DNA from 3 places in the Stenotrophomonas sp. 86156_Sma genome. Region 3 is predicted to be linked to each of the others. Evidence: predicted binding sites of a transcription regulator. Region 3 holds the regulator's gene; each other region holds the start of a gene.

Region 1 (7,111 bases), 2.4 Mb from region 3:
ATCAGCGGCCGCCACGACTCCGGCGTGCTGCTGATCGAGTACGACGAAGAAGGCAAGCGCCTGAAGCTGCCCGAGCGCAGCCGCCAGCAGGCCAACGAACCGGAAGAAGCGGAGGCCTGACCCGGCCGATTGAATGGGAATGCCGGCCAGCGGCCGGCACTACCCATGGGCGGGGTTCATGACCCGGTAGTGCCGGCCGCTGGCCGGCAACCGCACTCACGCTCCGCGCAACGTATCCCACGCCATCCGCGCGATCAGCACCACCACCAGCCCCACGAACAGCTTGCGGATGAACGGCGTGCCGCCCTTCAGCGCCAACCGCGTGCCCACCACCGATCCGATGATGTTGGCCGCCGCCATCGGCAGTGCGAACAACCACAGGATGTTGCCGGTCGGCACGAAGAACGAGATCGCCGCAACATTCGTCGCCAGGTTCACCACCTTCGATGCCGCCGATGCGCGCAGGAAATCCAGGCCGAAGAAGCGCACGAACAGGAAGATCAGGAAGCTGCCGGTGCCCGGCCCGAAGAAGCCATCGTAGAAGCCGATCGCTGCACCGATCGCCAGCGCGATCACCAGCTCGCGGCGGCCGATCTCCTGCGGCCGGTGCAGCGCACCGAAGTCCTTTTTCCACAACGTGTAGGCCAGCATGGCGATCAGCAGCACCAGCACCAGCGGGCGCACCGCGTCCTTGGGCAGCAGGCTCACCGCAGTGGCCCCGGCGAAGGAGAAGATGAAGGCGGTGCCGGCCGCGAACAGCACCGGCTTCCACGGGAAGCGCACGTTGCGCGCATAGCGCCAGGCAGCCGCACCGGTACCGAACATCGAACTGAACTTGTTGGTACCGAACAGCATCGCCGGCGTCTGCTGCGGCAGCACCGTGAACAGGCCGGGCAGCTGAACCAGGCCACCGCCACCCACGGCGGCATCCACAAGACCGGCGATGAAGGCGATCACCACCAGCCACCACAACTCAGGGGGAACCAGTTCCAGCACGGCGATCAATCAAGGTGGGGGCGCGACAGCATACGCCTGTCCTGCTTCAGCTGGCCCGTGCCGCGCGTGGATCAATCCCTGCAACCCGGCGACAATGCCGGCATGAGCCGAAAACCCGCCGATCCCTGTCCCTGTGGCCTTCCCGCCGACTATGCCGCCTGCTGCGGCCGTTTCCACGCCGGTGAAGCCGCGCCCGATGCCGAGCGCCTGATGCGTTCGCGATACAGCGCCTACGTGCGCGGTCTGGCTGATTACCTGCGCCAGAGCTGGCATCCGGACACGCGTCCGGCCGAGTTGACGCTGGATGATGCACCCGGCCAGCGTACCCATTGGCTGGGCCTGACCGTGCACGAGCACACCGTCACCGGTGCTGACAGCGCCGATGTCCGCTTCACCGCGCGCTATCGCGTCGGCGGCGGCAGTGCGGTCAAGATGACCGAGCACAGCCGCTTCCAGCGCATCGACGGCCGCTGGTACTACTTCGACGCGGCCTGAGCCCTACGCGCTGCGCGCAGCCAGCACGCGCTGGCCGCCGTGCGCGCGCACCTGGTTGCGGCCGCCGTCCTTGGCCACATACAGGGCCTGGTCGGCGGCCTTGACCACTGCCATCGGGCGCGGATCCACATGGCTGTCGGCCAGGCCGATGCTCACTGTCACCTGTACCACCTGGCCGCTGCCACCGCGTCCGCGCTGCTGGCGGCCGGCTTCGTCATCGCGGCTGCGGGTGCTGCGGTCGCGCAGCTGCATGCGGGTCTCCTCGATGCTCTGCCGCAGCGCCTCCACGGCATCCATGCAGGCCGCCGCAGGGCGGTCCAGGAACACCACCGCGAACTCCTCACCGCCATAGCGGAATGCACGGCCACCGTCGCCCACCCGCGCCAGCCGCGAGGCCACCAGGCGCAGTACATCGTCTCCGGTGTCGTGGCCATGGGTGTCGTTGAATGACTTGAAGTGGTCCACGTCCACCATCGCGATGCTGTAGATGCCGCGTGCCCGCTGCAGGGTCTCGTTGAATGCCCGTCGCCCCGGCAGGCCGGTCAACTCATCGCGGAAGGCCATGTGGAAGGACTCCTGCAGCATCGCGCCCAGCATCAGCAGCAGGGCGGCGCTGCTCAGCGCCGGCAGCAGCACCGGCTGCAGGAAGATCCGCGGCAGCATCCACCACAGGCACAGCAGGGCCAGCAGCATCGCCGTGTGCAGTGGCCGAGGATGCCGCCACGCCTGCCAGCCCAACGCTGCGGTCGCCAGCAGGAACAGCAGCGCCGGCAGCTGCGCCAGCGCGTTCCAGTCGGCGGGAATCCAGGCCCAGTGACGGTTCGACAGCAGATCGTGCATGCCGCGCGGCTGCTGTGTGGCTAGCAGCAGGAAGATCATCACCGCGGTGCCGCTGGCAATACCGCGCAGCAGCAGGTCCTGGCGCCGCCGTCCGCGCTCCGGCCACAACGCAAGGCCGGCAGACAACAGCGGCAACCAGGCCGAGATGGCGTGGAAGCGCAGCGGTGTCAGCGTGGTGACATGGCCATTGCGCAGGTAGCCAGCGACGTCCTGGTGCAGCAGCGCGAACATCACCGCCACAACCATCAGCAGGCACAACGTGCGCACCTGGTGGTAGAGCAGGGCGAGGCCGGCACCGAGGCAGGCCAGCAGCCAGGGCAGGATGCGCTGCGCCGGGCTGGCCACGTCTGCGGTATCCAATGCGGTCCACACCACCACGGCAACCAGCACGGCAGGCAGCACGAACAGGTAATGCGCAGGCTGGCGGAGCGGATGCAGGGGCAAGCAGGAATTCCAGCGCGGTGACGACGCGGCCGCAGCATTGCCGTTAGCGGCGTTCGTGGTGGCTTCTTGAATGCGGCAGGCTCATCCATGTGAACGAAGTGACGCCGAACCATGACGTCGCACTCACCGCCCAGCGCCGATGCTGCCCACATGGACAGCGTACCCGCCGCCGTCGCTGCCCCGCAGCACGATCTCGCCCGCCAGTTCGCCCATGTACGGACGCGCAGCCTGCAGCTGGCCGCGCCGCTCAGCGCCGAGGACGCCATGCTGCAGAGCATGGCTGACGCCAGCCCGAGCAAATGGCACCTGGCTCACACCACCTGGTTCTTCGAACGCTTCGTGCTGGCGGGTTTCGGCACCGCGCCAGCGCATGACCCGGCCTGGGACTACCTGTTCAACAGTTACTACAAGAGCATCGGTCCGGCGCATGCGCGGCCACAGCGCGGGTTGCTGTCGCGCCCGTCGCTGCAGCAGGTGCGCGACTACCGCCAGCAGGTCGATGCGCAGGTGCAATCGCGGTTGGCGGCGGGCGATCTCGATGAACAGGCACTGCAACATCTGCAGCTGGGCCTGCAGCACGAGCAGCAGCACCAGGAACTGCTGCTCACCGACATCAAGCATGCGTTCTGGTGCAACCCATTGCAGCCCGCCTACCGCGAGGACCTGCAGCCTGCCACCAGCGCTGCCAGTGCGCAGGGCTGGATCGAATCACCCGAGCGCATCGTCACCGTCGGTGCTGCAGCCTGGCCGCAGCAGGCCGCGTTCGCCTACGACAACGAATCGCCAGCGCACCGCGTGCTGCTCCCCGCGCACGCATTGGCCGAGCGTCCCGTCAGCAATGCCGAGTATCGGGCCTTCATCGACGCCGGCGGCTACCGCGAACCGCGCTGGTGGCTCAGCGAAGGCTGGGCGCTGCGCGAAGCCGAGGGCTGGCAGCACCCGCTGTACTGGGATGACGCCTTGCAGCGCGAATACACCCTCGGCGGTTGGCGTGAGCTGGATCCGCACGCGCCGGTCTGCCACCTCAGCTACTACGAGGCTGATGCCTGCGCCCGCTGGGCCGGCGCGCGCCTGCCCAGCGAGTACGAATGGGAAGCCGCCGCTGCGTCGCAGCCGCTGCGCGGACATTTCGCCGATGACGACCGGCTGCACCCGCTGGCAGCGCAGGGCAGTGGAATACGGCAGCTGTTCGGCGATGTCTGGGAGTGGACCCACAGCGCGTATGGCGCCTATCCGGGCTTCCGTCCCTTCGCCGGCAACCTCGGTGAGTACAACGGCAAGTTCATGTGCGGGCAGTGGGTGCTGCGTGGCGGCAGCTGCGCGACACCCCGCGGCCATGTGCGCGCCAGCTACCGCAACTTCTTCATGCCGCCGGCGCGCTGGCAGTTCTCCGGGCTGCGCCTGGCCAGGGACCTCACATGAGCACCGTGCATGACGCGCTGCAGGCATTGACCGATCTCACCCCCGGGCGGCAGCAGATCCTCTCCGACGTAGTGGCCGGACTCTCACGTATGCCGCGCCAGCTGCCGTCCAAGTACTTCTACGATGCGCGTGGCTCGCGCCTGTTCGAGCAGATAACGCAGACCCCCGAGTACTACCCCACGCGCACCGAGCTGGCCCTGCTGAAGCGTGTGCTGCCGGACATCGCCCGCAGCGTTGGCCCGCGTCTGCACGTGGTGGAGCTGGGCAGCGGCAGCGGACGCAAGACCGCGCTGCTGCTGGCCGCACTTCACGACCCGGTGGCCTATACGCCGATTGAAATCTCGCGGGCCGCGCTGCTGTCCAGCATCGATCATCTGGCGCCGGCGTTGCCGGAGGTGGAGATGCTGCCGGTCTGTGCCGACTTCACCCGCCCCGTCGCCGTTCCCATGCCCGAGCGCGAACCCGCGCGACGGCTGCTGTTCTTCCCCGGTTCCACGCTGGGCAACTTTGAAGGCGAAGACGCGGTCGCACTGCTGCGGGCGATGCGCCAGACGATGGGCCGCGACGGCCTGGCCCTGGTCGGCATCGATCTGCACAAGGACCCGGCGCTGATCGAAGCGGCCTACAACGACGCGCAGGGCGTCACCGCCGCGTTCACTCTCAACCTGCTGGCCCGGCTCAATCGCGAGATCGGCAGCGACTTCGACCTCGACGGCTTCCACCACCGTGCCTGCTACAGCACCGCGCGGCTGCGCATCGAAACCGATCTGGTCAGCCGCTGGGCGCAGGATGTGCATCTGGACGGCCGCACCTTCCACTTCGCCGCGGACGAACCGATCCGTGTGGAGTACAGCCACAAGTACACCGACGACAGCTTCGAGGCGCTGCTGCAGCAGGCGGGCCTGCAGGTCACGCAGCGCGGGAATGCCGACAGTCCCGCCTACGGCATGCGCCTGCTGCGTGCCATCTAGGGCGGCCGGCCAGCCGGTACCCCTTCAGGTTCTGCAGCACCGCTACCCCTAAGATGGCCGTGCAACGGCAACACGGAGGACGCCATGCCCATTCTGACCACCCTCGGCCTGGCGGCCGCTCTCGCCTCGCCCCCCGCGCTGCCTGCAGCACCGGATGCCAGCGTCGATCCGGCCTTCAGCCGCTGCCTGACGGGCCTGCAGGCCACGGCCGCCAGCCAGGGCATCAGCGCCGAGCGCTTCAACGAAATCACCGCCGGCCTCACCCCGGACCCCAGCGTGCTCGGCCTGCTCGACGCGCAGCCGGAATTCACCACGCCGATCTGGGACTACCTGGCCGCGCTGGTCGATCGCCAGCGCGTGGCTGATGGTCGCGCCATGCTGCAGCAGCATCGCGACCTGCTCGATCGAGTGTCGGCGCAGTACGGCGTCGATCCGGCCACCATCGTCGCGGTCTGGGGCGTGGAGAGCGACTACGGCCGCGTGTTCGGCAAGCGCCCCCTGCTGCAGTCACTGGCCACGCTGTCCTGCGCCGGCCGTCGCCAACCCTTCTTCCGCGGTGAATTGCTGGCACTGCTCAAGCTGATCGACCGCGGCGACCTGCAGGCACAGGGCCTCACCGGTTCCTGGGCCGGTGCCTTCGGGCATACGCAGTTCATGCCCAGCACCTACGCACGCATCGCCGTGGACGGTGATGGCGATGGCCGCCGCGATCTGGTCGGCAGCATTCCCGATGCGCTGGCCTCCACTGCCAACTACCTCAAGCGTGCCGGCTGGCGCAGTGGCGAGCCGTGGGGCATGGAAGTTCTTGTTCCCGCTGGCTTCAACGCCAGCCAGGCCGGACGTACCCAGCGTCGCGCCCTGGCCGACTGGCGTGCGCAGGGCCTGACCGCGCTTGATGGCAGTGTGCTGGCTCCGGCCAACCTGCCGGCGGATGCGCGCGCCGCCCTGCTGCTGCCGGCAGGGATCAAGGGTCCGGCGCTGCTGGTGTTCCGCAACTATGACGCGATCTACAGCTACAACGCCGCCGAAAGCTATGCGCTGGCGATCGCCACGCTGGCCGACCAGCTGCGTGGCGGCAACGGGCTGGCTACCGCCTGGCCGACGGATGATCCCGGCATCGGCCGCGATGAACGCCGTCAGCTGCAGACCCTGCTGCTGGCGCGTGGCCACGACATCGGTACCGCCGACGGCATGATCGGTACCGCCACCCGTCGCGCGATCCAGTCCGAGCAGCAGCGCCTGGGCTGGGCCAACGCCGATGGGCGTGCCGGCCAACGCATCCTGCGCGCGCTGCAGGAAGAGGCGGCCGCCATCGCACCCGCTGCGCAGAAGGCCTTGCCCCAGGCACGCTGACCGCGACATCATCGCCGCGGTCTTCAAGGAGCGTCATCGCATGCAGTCGGATCCGGACATCAGCAGCGGCCTGTATCACGGGCTGGAGGCCTGGCACGTGCGCACCCCCAGCGCGACGGCGGTCATCAGCGTGTTCGGCGGACAGCTGCTGTCGTTCATTCCCGATGGGCGGCCCGATGTACTGTGGCTTTCGCCCACGCGCGCCGAGCTGCCCACGCCCATCCGCGGTGGCGTCCCGGTGTGCTGGCCGTGGTTCGGCCGCCAGGGCCAGAACAATGATGTGCCCGCGCATGGCCTGGTGCGCACCGCGCGTTGGGAGCTTCTGCAGGCCAGCCAGAGCGATGACGGTGAGGTCGAGTTGCAGTTGGCACCTGCACCCTGCGCCGATCCCGGCCTGCGCCTGCAGATGCAGTTGCGCATCGGCCGCCAGCTGCGTCAGCAGCTCGTCACCGAGAACACCGGAACCTCGCCGGTGACCTTCACCCAGGCCCTGCACAGCTATTTCCGGGTGGGCGATGCCAACCAGGTCGAGGTCGAGGGCCTCGATGGCCTGCAGTACCTGGACAAGTACGAGGACTATGCGCAGCTGC
Region 2 (7,111 bases), 1.3 Mb from region 3:
GAGGCCAGGCCTCGCGTGCCCGTACCACCGCCGAAGGCTACAAGCAGGCCGTGGTCTCCAAGGCTGAGGGTGACGCGCAGCGCTTCAGCCTGTTGCAGGCCCAGTACAAGGACGCCCCGGAAGTGACCCGCAAGCGCCTGTGGCTGGAGACCGTGCAGCAGGTGCTGAGCGAGAACCGCAAGGTGATCGGTGGCGATGGCCGCCAGCTGATCTACGTGCCGATGACCGGCGATACCCGTCCCACCACCTCGGCGCCGCCGGGAGTGACCAATCCGGAGGTGGTGATGCCGTCGCTGCCGGGTGCAGCGGCGGAAGCTTCCCGTGATCCGGGCCGGCCGGTGGGCCGCCCGACCGGGCGACCGAGCGGCCGTGAGGAGGGCAGCCGATGAAGAGTCCTATCTGGATCGCCGTGATCGTGGCGGTGGTGCTGGGCCTGCTCGGCTCGGTGTACGTGGTCCGTGAGGACCAGACTGCCATGGTGCTGAACCTGGGCAAGGTGGTGCGTTCGGACATCAAGCCGGGCCTGCACTTCAAGGTGCCGGTGGTGGAAACGGTGAAGGTCTTCGACCGCCGCTTCCAGGTGCTCGACACCGCCCCGGCGCGTTACTTCACCGCCGAGCAGAAGGACGTCAGCGTCGACTTCTTCGCCATCGGCTACATCTCCAACGTGGGTGACTACTTCCGTGCCACCGGTGGCGATCCGCGCATCGCCAATGCCCGCCTGGCACCGATCATCACCGACTCGCTGCGCAACCAGATCAACTCGCGCACCCTGCAGCAGCTGGTCTCCGGCGACCGCAGCGAGCTGATCGCCGAGCAGCTGAAGGGGATCAACGAAGCGGTGGCCGGCCTCGGCATGCAGATGATCGACCTGCGCATCAAGCAGGTGGACCTGCCGACCGACAGCCAGGTGATCAATGATGTGTACGAGCGCATGCGCGCCCAGCGCAAGCAGGAAGCGGCCAAGCTGCGTGCGGAGGGCGAGGAGCAGTCGTTGACCATCCGCGCCCAGGCCGACCGTGACAGCACCGTGCTGATCGCCGAAGCCGAGCGTGATGCACAGCGCCTGCGCGGTGAAGGCGACGCCGATGCGGCGCGCATCTACGGCAAGGCCGGCTCGGCCGACCCGTCGTTCTATGCGTTCTACCGCAGCCTGGAGGCCTACCGTGGCTCCATGACCGACGGCAACGGCGTGATCGTGCTCGACAAGAACGACCCGTTCCTGCAGTACCTGAAGAACGACCGCTGAGGTCGCAGGGCAGTACCCCACGGGGCCCGGCCAGATGCCGGGCCCCGTGCTTTTTCCGGAGTCCCCCCATGAAAGATCTGTTCGCCGCCGTCTGCCTGGTGGCGGTGCTGGAAGGCCTGTTCCTGTTCGTCGCCCCGTTCGCCTGGAAGCGCATGGCCGAGCGCCTGCTGGACCTGCCCAGCCCAGCCCTGCGCAGCTTCGGCGGGCTGGTGCTGCTGGCCGGCCTGAGCCTGCTGTGGTGGGCGCGGCATTGAAAGGGTAGTGCCGGCCGGTGGCCGGCAACCTGGGATTGCCGGCCAGCGGCCGGCACGACCGGGAGGTGCCTGACCGGCCGGTACATGCGTGACCCGGCTCTGGTAGATGCCAACCTTGGTTGGCATTGCCGGCCAGCGGCCGGCACGACCGGGAGGGGCGGCTGACCGGCCGGTGAAGCCGTCCGTCGGAAAGGTGGCACCCGACCCCGGAAACCCGGATAATGCACAAAAGCCGGACGGGCCTCCCCGTTCGGCTTTTTCCGTGTCTGGGCCTTCCATCGCCGGCTGCTCCCCGTTTGGAGCCGCCCTCCAGGTGCTGGCCAGCCCCGCCACGGTTCAACCGTCCGCGGCCCCGATGGCCGCAACATATGAGGAGCCCGTCATGGGTCAGTCTGTCGTAGTGTTGGGTGCCCAGTGGGGCGATGAAGGCAAGGGCAAGATCGTCGATCTGCTCACTGAGGAAATCGGCGCCGTCGTGCGCTTCCAGGGCGGCCACAACGCCGGCCACACCCTGGTCATCAACGGTAAGAAGACCGTCCTGCACCTGATCCCGTCGGGCATCCTGCGTGACGATGCGCTGTGCCTGATCGGCAACGGCGTGGTGATCTCGCCGGCCGCGCTGCAGAAGGAAATCGCCGAGCTGGAAGCCTCCGGCGTGGAAGTGCGTTCGCGCCTGAAGATCTCCCCGGCCGCGCCGCTGATCATGCCGTACCACATCGCGCTGGACCAGGCGCGCGAGCGCGCTGCCGGCGGCAAGGCGATCGGCACCACCGGCCGTGGCATCGGCCCGGCCTACGAAGACAAGGTGGCGCGTCGCGGCATCCGCATCGCCGACCTGCATTACCCGAAGCAGCTGGAAGAACTGCTGCGCACCGCGCTGGATTACCACAACTTCGTGCTGACCAAGTATCTGAACACCGATGCGGTCGATTTCCAGAAGACCTTCGACGAAGCGCTGGCCTTCGGCGAATACGTGCAGCCGATGAAGTCCGACGTGGCCGGCATCCTGCACGACCTGCGCAAGCAGGGTAAGCGCGTGCTGTTCGAAGGCGCGCAGGGTGCGCTGCTGGACATCGACCACGGCACCTACCCGTACGTCACCAGCTCCAACACCACTGTTGGTGGTGCACTGGCCGGTTCCGGCGTCGGCGCCGATTCGATCGACTACGTGCTGGGCATCGCCAAGGCCTACGCCACCCGCGTCGGCGGCGGCCCGTTCCCGACCGAGCTGGACGACGAAGTCGGCCAGGGCATCCGTGACCGCGGCGCCGAGTACGGTGCCTCGACCGGCCGTCCGCGTCGCTGCGGCTGGATGGACATCGTCGCGCTGAAGCGCGCCGTGGCCATCAACGGCATCAGCGGCCTGTGCATCACCAAGCTGGACGTGCTGGATGGCATGGAAAAGCTGAAGGTCTGCATCGCCTACGAATACAACGGCAAGCGCACCGAGTACGCGCCGCTGGACGCGCAGGGCTGGGAAGACTGCACCCCGGTGTACCTGGAGTTCCCGGGCTGGAGCGAGAACACCCACGGCATCACCAACTGGGACGACCTGCCACCGGCCGCACGTGCCTACCTGCGTTCGCTGGAAGAGCTGGCCGGTTGCCCGATCAGCATCGTCTCCACCGGCCCGGACCGCGACCACACCATGGTCCTGCAGGATCCGTTCGCCTGAGGTAGCGCCGGGCGCTGCCCGGCGTAGGTGACAGGAAGAGCCCCGCGAAAGCGGGGCTTTTTCGTTACTGTGTCGGCACGGCCAGCAGGGAAATGACGTGATGACCCGGATGTCAGCGTGAAGGGCGTAACGGTGGTGCGGATCACCCTGTGGGTGCTGTGGAGCCTGTGGGCGCTTGCCTGCGCGGTGCTGGTGCTGGGAGCGATCGCCAACCACATGGCCTCACGCACGCAGGTGCTGCCTCTGGTGCTGAGCCCGGGTGCGACGGCCGAGGTCACGGTCTACCGCTTCATCGATGACCAACTGCGGCTGCGCCTGCGTTACGCGGATGACGGTACTTCCACGACGATCGATCCTGAAGTGCGCCTGCGCGTGGAAACCCCGACAGATCAGACCGACTTCCGCGCCGAAACGCGTTCGGGCGTGCCGGGTTCCGGCATCACCCGCGCGCTCGAGTCGGTTGAACCTGCTGGATTTGCCGCCTCGTATTTCGGTTATGGCCGGGGGGATGCGCTGCCGCGCGGGCGTTCGTGGCTGCGGGTGACCGTTCTGGAGGTCGAGCCCGCGCTGGCGGGGCGCGTGGCCTCGGTGGAACTGCTACCACCGATGGACGTGCTGAAGCTGACCGACCTGGACTACGCGTGGCTGTGGCCGTTCTTCTTCTGGAAGGTGGCGGCGTTGTTCCTGCTGATTCCGGGCGCTGCGCTGGTGGTATTCACCATCACCTTGCGGCGCTGGCAGCGTCGGGCGTCGATGCCGCCTGTTTCAACAGCGGATACGGATTGATCGACTCTCCCTTCCACCACTGTTTTTCCGGGCCCAGCACGTGCACTTCAAAGTGCAGGTGCGGGGCCTCGGCGCTGGCGTTACCGGTGCTGCCCACGTAACCGATCACCTCTCCGCGCTTGATCACCTGCTTCTCCGCCAGGCCATCGGCGTAGCGCTGCAGATGCGCGTAGTAGTAGCACCAGCGCCCGCTGGGCTCGAACTGGTAAATCGTCAAGCCGCCGCGCTCGCTGTCGAACAGTTTTTCAACCGTTCCATCGGCCACCGCCAGCACCGGCGTACCGGTATCGGCCATGATGTCGATGGCATCGTGTACGCGGCCCTCGCTGCGTGCATCGGTGAACGTATCGCGCAGCTGGGACGCATGGATACCCTGCACCGGCAGCAGCAGACCGGATGGTGCATCCGCAGTCTGCGCGGCCGACGGCGCGGTGTTGGCGGGTGGGGCTGTTGCGGGTGTCGCTACAGATTCCTTCGCCGGCGCCGCTGCCAGTGCCGATTGCGCTTGCGGCAGCGGGGCGGGTACCGGATCACCCGCATCGCGGTGCAGCCACCAGCCTGCACCCAGCCCCAGCAGAACGCCCAGCACGATCAGTTGCGAAAGGCGCATCGGCTCACTCCTGCATCACCACGGGTACCGAGGTATCCACGGCATCGGCCACGCGCAGCGCATCCCAGTTGGTCATGCGCACGCAGCCATGCGATTCGGTCTTGCCCACATGGCCGGGTTCGGGCGTGCCATGCAGGCCGTAATGCGGCTTGGACAGATCGATCCAGACCCGCCCGACCGGATTGTTCGGGCCCGGTGGCAGGGTGGCCTTCTTTTCGCCCCTGCGGGCATCCCAGAACAGTTTCGGGTTGTAGTGGAACGGCGGGTCGCGGTAAACGCCCAGGATCTTCCATTCGCCGATCGGTAACGGGTCGTGCTGGCTACCCGACGACACCGGCACCTGTGCGATCACCTTGCCCTGCGCATCCAGCAGCTGCAGCGTGGAATCGGATTTGTCGACCACGATCTTCGCCGCCTTCGGCAATGCGGCCAGTGCGATGTTGGGTACCTGGATGCGGCTGCCAGCCTTGGTCAGGTCCACGCCGGGATTGAGCACTTTCATCAGCTCAGGGGAGGCATGGAAGCGCTCGCCGAGGGCTTCTTCCACACTGCCGTAGCCCAGCGATGTGAGCTTGGCCTGGGCGGCGGGCCCTTTCGGAGTGGCCTGGAACGGACCGGCGACATCCTCAGCAGTCAGCGTGTAGCTGGCCAACGGCCCAACGGTATCGGCCTGCAGGGCCTTCCAGGTGGTGTCGTCCAGTTCACCCGTTACGTCCAGCCCATGCGCTGCCTGGAAACCCGACACCGCGCGTCGCTGGTTGCTGCCCACTTCGCCATCGATCTGGCCAGGGGAGAAATTCGCGCGATCCAGCAGCACCTGGGCGTGCAGGGCGGAGTGGGGTGCCACATCCGGCCCGGCTTTCTCGGCAATGGGGGCAGGTAGTTCGGGCGGCGTCGCCTGCGCGAAGGCTGGCGACGCCAGCAGCGAGAGAGCGAGCAGGGTGGATCGGGACACGGGCAAGGGCATTGGGATCTCCAGCAGGTCACGCCACCACCTTGCCCGCAGCCGCCGCCGAGCCACCGTGAAAGGGATCTGATGCCCGCATGAGCAGCCATGGGTATTGCAGCTGTGTCCAGCGCGCAGGTGCTGCTGCGCCGGGGGCTCACCAAGGTGAACGGTGGCCGACGCCGTCGACGGATGGCGATCAAGATTGCCTGCCGGGCCGCCGATAAGGGCGCATCCCCCCGTTTTGGATACCCCCATGAACTACTTGAGGAACGTCAGGGTTGCCTGGCGTCTTGGGCTGGGCTTTGGCCTGTTGCTGCTGCTGGTTGCCGCCGTGGTGGCCACCGGCGCCACCGCCAGTGTCGTGCAGAAGCGCGCGATGCAGCAGGTGGTCGACGTCAGCGTAGCCAAGGTGCGCCTGTTGTCGCAGATGCTCGATGCCAACAACCAGATGATGGTGGTGCGTCGCGAGATGCTGATCCGCCAGGGCGACGACCGTGGCCACGACGAGCAGCGCATCGCCGATCTGGTGAAGCGCTACGAGGCCAGCTGGACCGCCTATCAGGCGCTGCCCAGCGACGCCGACGGCAAGGCCATTGCCGAAACCATCGCCGCCAAGCGTGCCATTGCGCGCCCGCTCAACAAGCAGACCAGCGAACTGATGGAGCAGGGCGACTACCCGGGCGCCGTGGCGCTGACCCTGGGCCCGGTGCAGGAAGCGGCAAACGGCTGGAACAAGGCGCTGTCCGATGGCGTGGACTTCGAAGAGAAGGAAAGCCGTGATGCCGCCGCCGAGGCGATCCGCCTGGGTGAGCGCAGCCTGCTGCAGCTGCTGGTGCTGGGCGGCGTCGCGCTGCTGGTGGGCATTGGTGCCTCGGTGATGATCGGCCGCAGCCTGACCGGTCCGCTGGCCCGCGCGGTGAACCTGGCCGAGCGCCTGTCCAAGGGACAATTGGACCAGGAGTTCCGCCTTGGCGGCCGTGACGAACTGACTCAGCTGGGCGAGGCGATGGCCAGCGTCCGGCAGAGCGTGCAGGCGGCGATCGGCGCACAGCTGCAGATGGCTGAGCAGCATGAGGCGGGCGCGATCCGCTATCGCATGGACGCCACGGCGTTCCCCGGTGACTTCGGCCGCATGGTGCAGGCCACCAACAGCCTGGTCGAATCGCACGTGCAGGTGGAGCTGCTGATGGCCGAAGTGATGCAGCGCTACGCCATCGGCGACCTCAGCCGCGACCTGCCCGACTACCCCGGCGAGAAGGGCACGCTGACCCGTACGTTGGCCGCGGTGAAGCAGAGCCTGATGGCGATCAACGCGCAGATCGATGAACTGGCCCGCGCCGCACGCGCTGGTGATTTCAGCATGCGTGGTGATGCCGCTGCGTTCCAGTTCCAGTTCAAGGCGATGGTCGAGCACCTCAACGGCATGATGGCCAGTTCACAGGCCAGCATCGCCGATGTTTCCGACGTGCTGCGCGCGATCTCGCACGGCGACCTGACCGCACGCATGGATGGCGAGTACGACGGCGTGTTCGCACGCATGCGTGACGACGCCAACACCACCACCGCACAGCTGACCGGCATCGTGCGT
Region 3 (7,111 bases):
CGCGATCAGGCCAAGCACGGCACCGATGATGCCCAGCGTTGGTGCATAGATGCCCATCGCTTCGAAGACCTTGGCACCGGCCTGGTCCTGGTGTTCCTGGCTGCCCAGTTCGATTTCCAGCATGTGCCGCATCGATTCGGGTTCGACGCCGTCCACCAGCAGCTGCAGGCCCTTGCGCAGGAACGGGTCCTGCTGTGCTTCCACCTGCGATTCCAGGCCCAGCAGGCCCTGGCGGCGGGCGATGTTGCTCCACTCGACGATCTGCTGGATCAGTTCGCGGCGATCGCTGTGCGGCGGGCGCACGACCCAGCGCACGATCTTGAAGGCATGCTTGAACACCGCCGGCGAGGTATGCAGCAGGATCGCGGCGACGGTGCCGACGATGACGATCACGAACGCCGCAGGCGACCACAACGACGCCAGGCCGGCGCCCTTGAGGATGCTGCCGCCGACCAGCGAGGCCAGGGCGAGAAAGAGTCCAATGAGGCTGAGTCTATCCATGGTTCCGGTATCGGCGTGTATGAATGGGACTTGAGACACCGGTAGATCGCGTACAGACGGTAGTCACAGTTTTCGGGGCGCCGGGCATGGCCCGGCGGGGGTCATCGCAGCCCGTCCACGTCCAGGATCAGCGCCATGCGACCATCGCCGATCAAGGTTGCACCGGCATAACCGCGCAGGCCGCGCAGCGCCTTCGGCAGCGGCTTGATGACCACTTCCTCACGCCCGCGTACCTGGTCCACGACCAGCCCGAAGCGCGCTTCGCCAGCCTGCAGCACCACGATGGTCAGCAGCGGCGAGGCGGCCGGCGTCACATCCAGCCACTGGCGCAGATCGACCAGCGGCAGCGTGTGCGAGCGGCGGTCGAGCACGGCACGGCCATCGAACCAGCCCAGCGAGGTGCGCGGCGCGTGCAGCACTTCCATCACGCGGGCCAGCGGCAGCGCATAGACGTCCTCGCCGGCCTGCACCAGCAGGGTCGGCAGGATCGCCAGGGTCAGCGGCACGCGGATCAGGAAGCGGCTGCCACGGCCCAGCTCCGACTGGATCTGGATCTGGCCGCTCAGTTCGCGGATGCGTGACTGCACCACGTCCATGCCGACGCCACGACCGGAGATGTCGGTGACCTGCTGCTTGGTCGAGAAGCCGGGCAGGAACACCAGGTGCAGGCACTCCTCGCTGCTCAGGCGCGCGGCGGCTTCCGGATCGATCAGGCCCTTCTCGCGCGCCTTGGCACGCAGCTTTTCCGGGTCGATGCCGGCGCCATCGTCCTGCACCTCGATGCTGACGTAGTCGCCTTCCTGCTGTGCGGACAGGCGCACATGGCCCATCCGTGGCTTGCCCTGTGCCTCGCGCAGGTCGGGCATTTCCACGCCATGGTCGATGGCGTTGCGGACCAGGTGCACCAGCGGGTCGGCCAGCGCTTCGACCAGGTTGCGGTCGAGCTCGGTCTCGGCGCCGATCAGTTCCAGGTCCACTTCCTTCTTCAGCGAGCGGGCGACGTCGCGGGCAACCTTGGGGAAGCGCGAGAACACCTTGCCCACCGGCTGCATGCGGGTGCGCATCACTGCCGACTGCAGGCGGGCGGTGGCGATATCCAGAGTGGACACGGCGCGGTCCAGCTCTTCATCGCGCAGGCGTGCACGCAGGGTCTTGAGCCGATTGCGTGACAGCACCAGTTCGCCGATCAGGTTGACGATCGCGTCCAGGCGCTTGGTGTCCACGCGCACGGTATGTTCGGCCTCGGCCAGCGGCTTGGCGGCCGGCTTCGCCGCCGGTGCCGGTGCGGCGACCGGGCGCGGCGCTGCGATCGGTGCCGGTGCCACCACGGCCGCAGGCTTGGTGCCCGGTGCCGCGCCACCGTGCAGCTGGTCGAGCAGGGCTTCGAACTCGTCTTCGCTGATCAGTCCGTCGTCGGCCTTCTTCGCTGGCGCGACCGCGGTCGGCGCGTTGCCACCATGCAGCTGGTCGAGCAGAGCCTCGAATTCGTCGTCGGTGATCAGGTCGCTGCCACCCGCGGTGGGTGCTGCGGCGGCGGCGGGTGCAACCACGGCACCGCCGTGCACGTCGAACTGTGCGATCAGGTCCGGCGGCGCATAGCCCGGCTCGGTGCCGGAGGAAACCGCGTCCAGCATCGACTGCAGGTAGTCCAGCGATTGCTGGGCCGCGTCGAAGTGGTGGGCCTGCAGCACGGCCTGGCCGGCACGTGCGGCGCCCAGCGCCTCTTCAGCGGCATGGCACAGCTCGACCATGGCGGTGACGCCGAGGAAGCCGGCGCCGCCCTTGAGCGTGTGGTAGCCGCGGAACACCGCGTTGAGCTGGTCGCTGTCCTGCGGTGCCTGCTCCAGCGACACCAGCTGTTCGCCGAGGCGATCCAGGATCTCCTGCGCCTCGATGATGAAATCGGCAGTGATGTCGTCGGATACCGCGCTCATGCTTACAGCCCCAGATCCGACAACAGGTCGTCGGCGTCGTTCTGCGAGACCGCGTGGCGGTCCAGTCCCTTCAGTGCCGGCCCGGCCAGTTCCGGGTCGGTGCGATGCTGTTCCGGCGGCAGGCCGAGCGCGCCGAAGCCTTCGTGCACGCGGCGGACGATGCCGACCACGCGACGGATGATCTGCCCGGTCAGGTCCTGGTAGCTCTGGGTCAGGGCGATCTCGGTCAGGTTGTGGCGGATGCGCTCGAGCTGCGCGTCCTGGCCCGGCTGCAGGCCTTCGGCGCGCAGCTGTTCGGTCAGGCTGCGGCATTCCTCGGCCAGGTCCAGGGTGCGGTGCGTCGCCTGTTCGGTCATCGCCACCACGTGGTCCAGTCGCGCGCAGGCGTCGTCCAGTTCGCCGGCTTCGCTCGGCACGGTCGGCAGTTCGCCCAGCGCCTGTCCCAGCTCGCGGGCCAGCCGCGAGAGGCCGCTCATCATCGGCTGCGTGCGCAGCGCGACCAGCCCGTCGATGCGCTGCCGCCAGGCGGCCTCGTCACCGGATTCGAGCGCGTCCAGGGCCTCCTGCAGGCGCAGGGCGAGGGCGTTCTTGTCGACCGTGGTATCCATCAGGCGCTGGCCGCCAGGCGTTCGAAGATCTTGCCGAGCTTCTCTTCCAGCGTCTGCGCGGTGAACGGCTTGATGATGTAGCCGTTCACGCCGCTCTGGGCAGCTTCGATGATCTGCTCGCGCTTGGCTTCTGCCGTGACCATCAGCACCGGCAGGGTCTTCAGCTTGGCATCGGCACGGATGGCCTTGAGCAGCTCGATGCCGGTCATCACCGGCATGTTCCAGTCGGTGACCACGAAATCGAACGGCTGGCTCTGCAGCAGCGACAGCGCGGCATGCCCGTCCTCGGCTTCGGCGGTATTGGTGAAGCCCAGATCGCCCAGCAGGTTCTTGACGATTCGACGCATGGTCGAGAAGTCGTCGACGATCAGGATGCGCATGTTCTTGTTCAAAGCAGAATTCCTTTGTTGTTCATTCCGGATGGCCGGGGGCAGCCGCCTCGGGGATGTTCATTCTTCGAGGCCTGCGTCGGCAGCCTCGAACAGCTTCAGCCGGCCACGCAGGCGCAGTACCGCCTGGCCGTGGATCTGGCAGACCCGCGACTCGCTCACGCCGAGCACCGCGCCGATCTCCTTCAGGTTCAGTTCCTGCTCGTAGTACAGCGAGAGCACCAGTTGTTCGCGCTCGGGCAGGTGGCCGATGGCCTTGCCCAGCTCGCGACCGAACTCGCCGCGCTCCAGTACCTGCTGCGGTGTCGGCCCGCCCTGGGCGACGGTGTCCAGCTCGCCCTGGTCCTCGATGCGCGATTCCAGGCTCAGCACCTGGCCACGTGCAGCGTCTTCCATCAGCCGCAGGTACTCGGGCAGCGGCATCTCCATCGCGGCGGCCACTTCAGTGGCGCTGGCGGCACGGCCACTGCTCTGTTCCAGGCGGCGGATGGTGGCGGCGGCATCACGTGCACGGCGGTGCACCGAACGCGGGACCCAGTCACCACGGCGGATCTCGTCGATCATCGAACCACGGATGCGGATCGAGGCGTAGGTCTCGAAAGAAGCACCCTGGTCGGCGTCATAGCTGCGCGAGGCTTCGATCAGTCCCATCATGCCGGCCTGGATCAGGTCGTCGACCTCGACGCTGGCCGGCAGGCGCGCGGCCAGGTGGTGGGCGATGCGCCGCACCAGGTCCGAATGCTGGGCGATGACTTCGTTCGCCGCCGAGCGCTGCACTTCCCTGTACTGGGCTGCGCCTTTCATGCCGTCACCCCACGCTGCTTGAGGATGCGTTCGAGGAAGAACTCGACGCCGCCACGCGGTTCGGTCGGCGCCTGCCAGCGCGCGGTACGGCGCGCGATCTCGGTGATCGCCAGCGCCGCCGGGCTGGACGGATAGGCCTTCACCACCGGCTGCTGGCGCTGCACCGACAGGCGCAGCCAGTCATCCTGCGGCACGCAGCCGAGGTAGTTCAGCGAGACATCGGCAAGGAACTTCTCGCAGACGCGGGTCAGCTTTTCGTACAGCACGCGGCCCTCGTTCGGGTCGCGCACCATGTTGGCCACCACCTGGATGCGGTCCACGCCGCGCTCGCGCGACAGCACCTTGATCAGTGCGTAGGCGTCGGTGATCGAGGCCGGCTCGTCACAGACCACCACCACGGTGTCCTGTGCGGCCTGGCAGAAGGTCAGCACGCCATCGGTGATGCCCGCGGCAGTGTCCACCACCATGATGTCCAGCTCGCGCTCCAGTTCGGAGAACACGTTGACCAGGCCAACGTGCTCGGCCGGGGCCAGCTCGGCCATGTGGCGGCGGCCGGATGCGGCCGGGACCACCAGCACGCCGTTCGGGCCTTCGACGATGACGTCATCCAGCGTGCAGCGGCCGGCGACCAAGTCGGCCAGCGTAAAGGTGGGGTTCAGCCCCAGGATCACGTCGATGTTGGCCAGGCCGAGGTCGGCGTCCAGCAGCAGCGTGCGCTTGCCCATGCCAGCCAGTGCCACGGCCAGGTTGGCCGACACATTCGTCTTGCCCACGCCGCCCTTGCCGCCAGTGACCGCAATGGTGCGCACAGGGCCGAGCGGCTCGCTGCGGGTGGCCGACAGCGGGAAGGTCTTGGTCAGCTTGGCGTACTCACGCGACGGCATGGTTCAACTCCGGGTTGCAGGGCATATCGGCCGCGCGGCGCAAATCTTCAAGGCGAAGTACAAGATTGGCTGCACTGGCCCGGTGCAGGTCCTCCGGGACGTCCTGGCCATCGGTCACCCAGGTGATCGGCAAGGCATGATCCACGGCCACCGACAGGGCGTTGCCGAAGCGGCCGGTCTCGTCCAGCTTGCTCAGTACCAGGCCCTGCAGGTTGGCCGCGCCGAAGCGGCGGACCACCTCGTCCATGTCGCCGAAGCTGGTGTTGGCCGGCAGCACCAGCAGGGTGCGGACCTGGCGGGCGGCACGCAGCCACTGCAGCTGGGCGGCCAGGGCGCGGTCGCGCGGGCCCAGGCCGGCGGTGTCGATCAGCACCAGCTTGTAGTCCTTCAGGCGTTCCAGCAGCTGGTCCAGGTCGGTGCCGCTGTTGGCCTCGTGCACGGCGATGCCGAGCTGGCGGCCGTAGCCGTACAGCTGCTCGCGGGCACCGATGCGGGTGGTGTCGGTGGTGACCAGGGCCACGTCACGCGGCGCGTGCTTCTCGGCGAAGCGCGAGGCCAGCTTGGCGATGGTGGTGGTCTTGCCAGCGCCGGTCGGGCCGACCAGGGCGATCACGCCGCCTTCTTCCAGCGGGTCGACCGGGGCGATCGGCAGCTTGCGCGAGATCAGCCCCAGCATCAGGCCACGGCCACGGTGGGCTTCGGTCTCCAGCGGGATCTGCATGGCCACGTCGCGGGCCAGGCCGGCATCGAAGCCATACTCGTCCATCAGGTCCAGCGCGGTGGCGCGCACCGGGCAGCCGCGCAGGCGCTCGTCGGTGAAGCGGTTCATCTCGCGCTCGATCACATGGCGCATGCCGGCCACTTCCTGGCGCAGCTGGCGGATCTCGGCGTCGTCCTGGGCCACCAGGGTCAGTGCCGGGGCTGGGGCCAGCACGGGGGCAGCGCCGGTTTCGTCGCTGGCTTCGACCGGTGCCGGTTCGCTGGCGACGATCCCGGGCTGCGCTTCGGTCACGGCAGCGGTCGGCAGCGGCGGCGGCTGCACGGCCGACGCCGCGCTTTCGTGATGCGTCTCGTGCGGCGGGTCGATCTGGAAGCGGGCGCGGTTGGCCGGTGCGGCGGTGCTGGGCGCCGGTGCGACGATGGCTTCGGCGAACGGAGCGAAGATCTGATCCGGCAGCGCCGGTTCGTTGACGGCGGCGCGTGCCAGGGTGGCGGCGAAGCCGGTGCTGCCGCGGGTCGGCACGATCTCGTCGGCGCTGTCCAGGGTGCGGCCGGTGGCGCCGACCGCAGCGCGGGCGAGGGCAGCCACGGCCGAGGTGGTTGCGGCGACCGGTTCCGGTGCCGGGGTATTGCTGCGGCGGCGGGTGACCGCGGCGATCACCGCGTCGGCGGCGGTGCGCGGCTTCGGCGCCGGCGGCGGAGCGATGTCACGACGCGAGGCTTCCAGTGCACGCTGCACGGCGCTCTCGTCGTAGTTGGCGGCGGCGACGATCTCGATGCCTTCCTCGATCCGGCGGTTGGACAGGATCACGGCGTCAGGACCATGTTCCTTGCGCACCAGGTTCATGGCCGAGCGCATGTCGGCGGCGACGAATCGTTTGATTTTCATGCTGTGGTCACGGGACGAAGACGGCGGGGTGGCGGTCGGAGAACTCGGGTGGTCGGTGGTCTGCACGGTGCGGGTTCCCCTTGGTATCTGTCTGTTGCGTTGGTTCGAAAGTGGTGTCTGTTTTCTGGCGCATCGGAGGGCGGCGTCAGCTGATCGTTCCGACCAGCTTCAGGCGCTTGTCCTCCGGCACCTCGCTGTAGGCCAGGACCGACAGCGACGGAACGCTGTGGCGGACCAGGCGGGCCAGCGCGGCACGCACCGGGCCAGGTACCAGCACGACCGCGGGCTCGTTGCGGGCTTCCTGCTTGCTGACACATTCGGCCAGGCTCTGGTGCAGTCGCTCAGCGAGTCCGGGTTCCAGCGCGGCGCCGTTGCCCTGCGT

What was found. The regulator FliA, encoded in region 3, starts transcription of late flagellar genes. The targets are predictions, from matches to a motif close to TAAAGTTTNNCNNNCNNNGGCCGATAA.
Region 1: a site for FliA is predicted at 2,819-2,845, ahead of ACZK33_RS23130 (GGDEF domain-containing protein). Genes of this name have one in related genera too.
Region 2: a site for FliA is predicted at 5,721-5,747, ahead of ACZK33_RS17305 (methyl-accepting chemotaxis protein). Genes of this name have one in related genera too.

Annotation. Positions count from the first base shown of each region.
Region 1 is NZ_CM151157.1:5,002,225-5,009,335, reverse strand. It holds gene ACZK33_RS23145 (ATP-binding protein) at 1-120, shown strand, start outside; gene ACZK33_RS23140 (sulfite exporter TauE/SafE family protein) at 217-996, opposite strand; gene ACZK33_RS23135 (YchJ family protein) at 1,099-1,491, shown strand; gene ACZK33_RS23130 (GGDEF domain-containing protein) at 1,495-2,775, opposite strand; gene egtB (ergothioneine biosynthesis protein EgtB) at 2,926-4,197, shown strand; gene egtD (L-histidine N(alpha)-methyltransferase) at 4,194-5,168, shown strand; gene ACZK33_RS23115 (lytic murein transglycosylase) at 5,253-6,521, shown strand; gene ACZK33_RS23110 (D-hexose-6-phosphate mutarotase) at 6,562-7,111, shown strand, end outside.
Region 2 is NZ_CM151157.1:3,725,916-3,733,026, reverse strand. It holds gene hflK (FtsH protease activity modulator HflK) at 1-389, shown strand, start outside; gene hflC (protease modulator HflC) at 386-1,249, shown strand; gene ACZK33_RS17330 (DUF2065 domain-containing protein) at 1,318-1,503, shown strand; gene ACZK33_RS17325 (adenylosuccinate synthase) at 1,886-3,178, shown strand; gene ACZK33_RS17320 (hypothetical protein) at 3,296-3,964, shown strand; gene ACZK33_RS17315 (M23 family metallopeptidase) at 3,900-4,574, opposite strand; gene ACZK33_RS17310 (L,D-transpeptidase family protein) at 4,579-5,541, opposite strand; gene ACZK33_RS17305 (methyl-accepting chemotaxis protein) at 5,777-7,111, shown strand, end outside.
Region 3 is NZ_CM151157.1:2,389,805-2,396,915, forward strand. It holds gene ACZK33_RS11180 (flagellar motor protein) at 1-501, opposite strand, end outside; gene ACZK33_RS11185 (chemotaxis protein CheA) at 603-2,435, opposite strand; gene ACZK33_RS11190 (protein phosphatase CheZ) at 2,438-3,043, opposite strand; gene cheY (chemotaxis response regulator CheY) at 3,043-3,435, opposite strand; gene ACZK33_RS11200 (RNA polymerase sigma factor FliA) at 3,493-4,236, opposite strand; gene ACZK33_RS11205 (MinD/ParA family ATP-binding protein) at 4,233-5,120, opposite strand; gene flhF (flagellar biosynthesis GTPase FlhF) at 5,107-6,729, opposite strand; gene flhA (flagellar biosynthesis protein FlhA) at 6,875-7,111, opposite strand, start outside.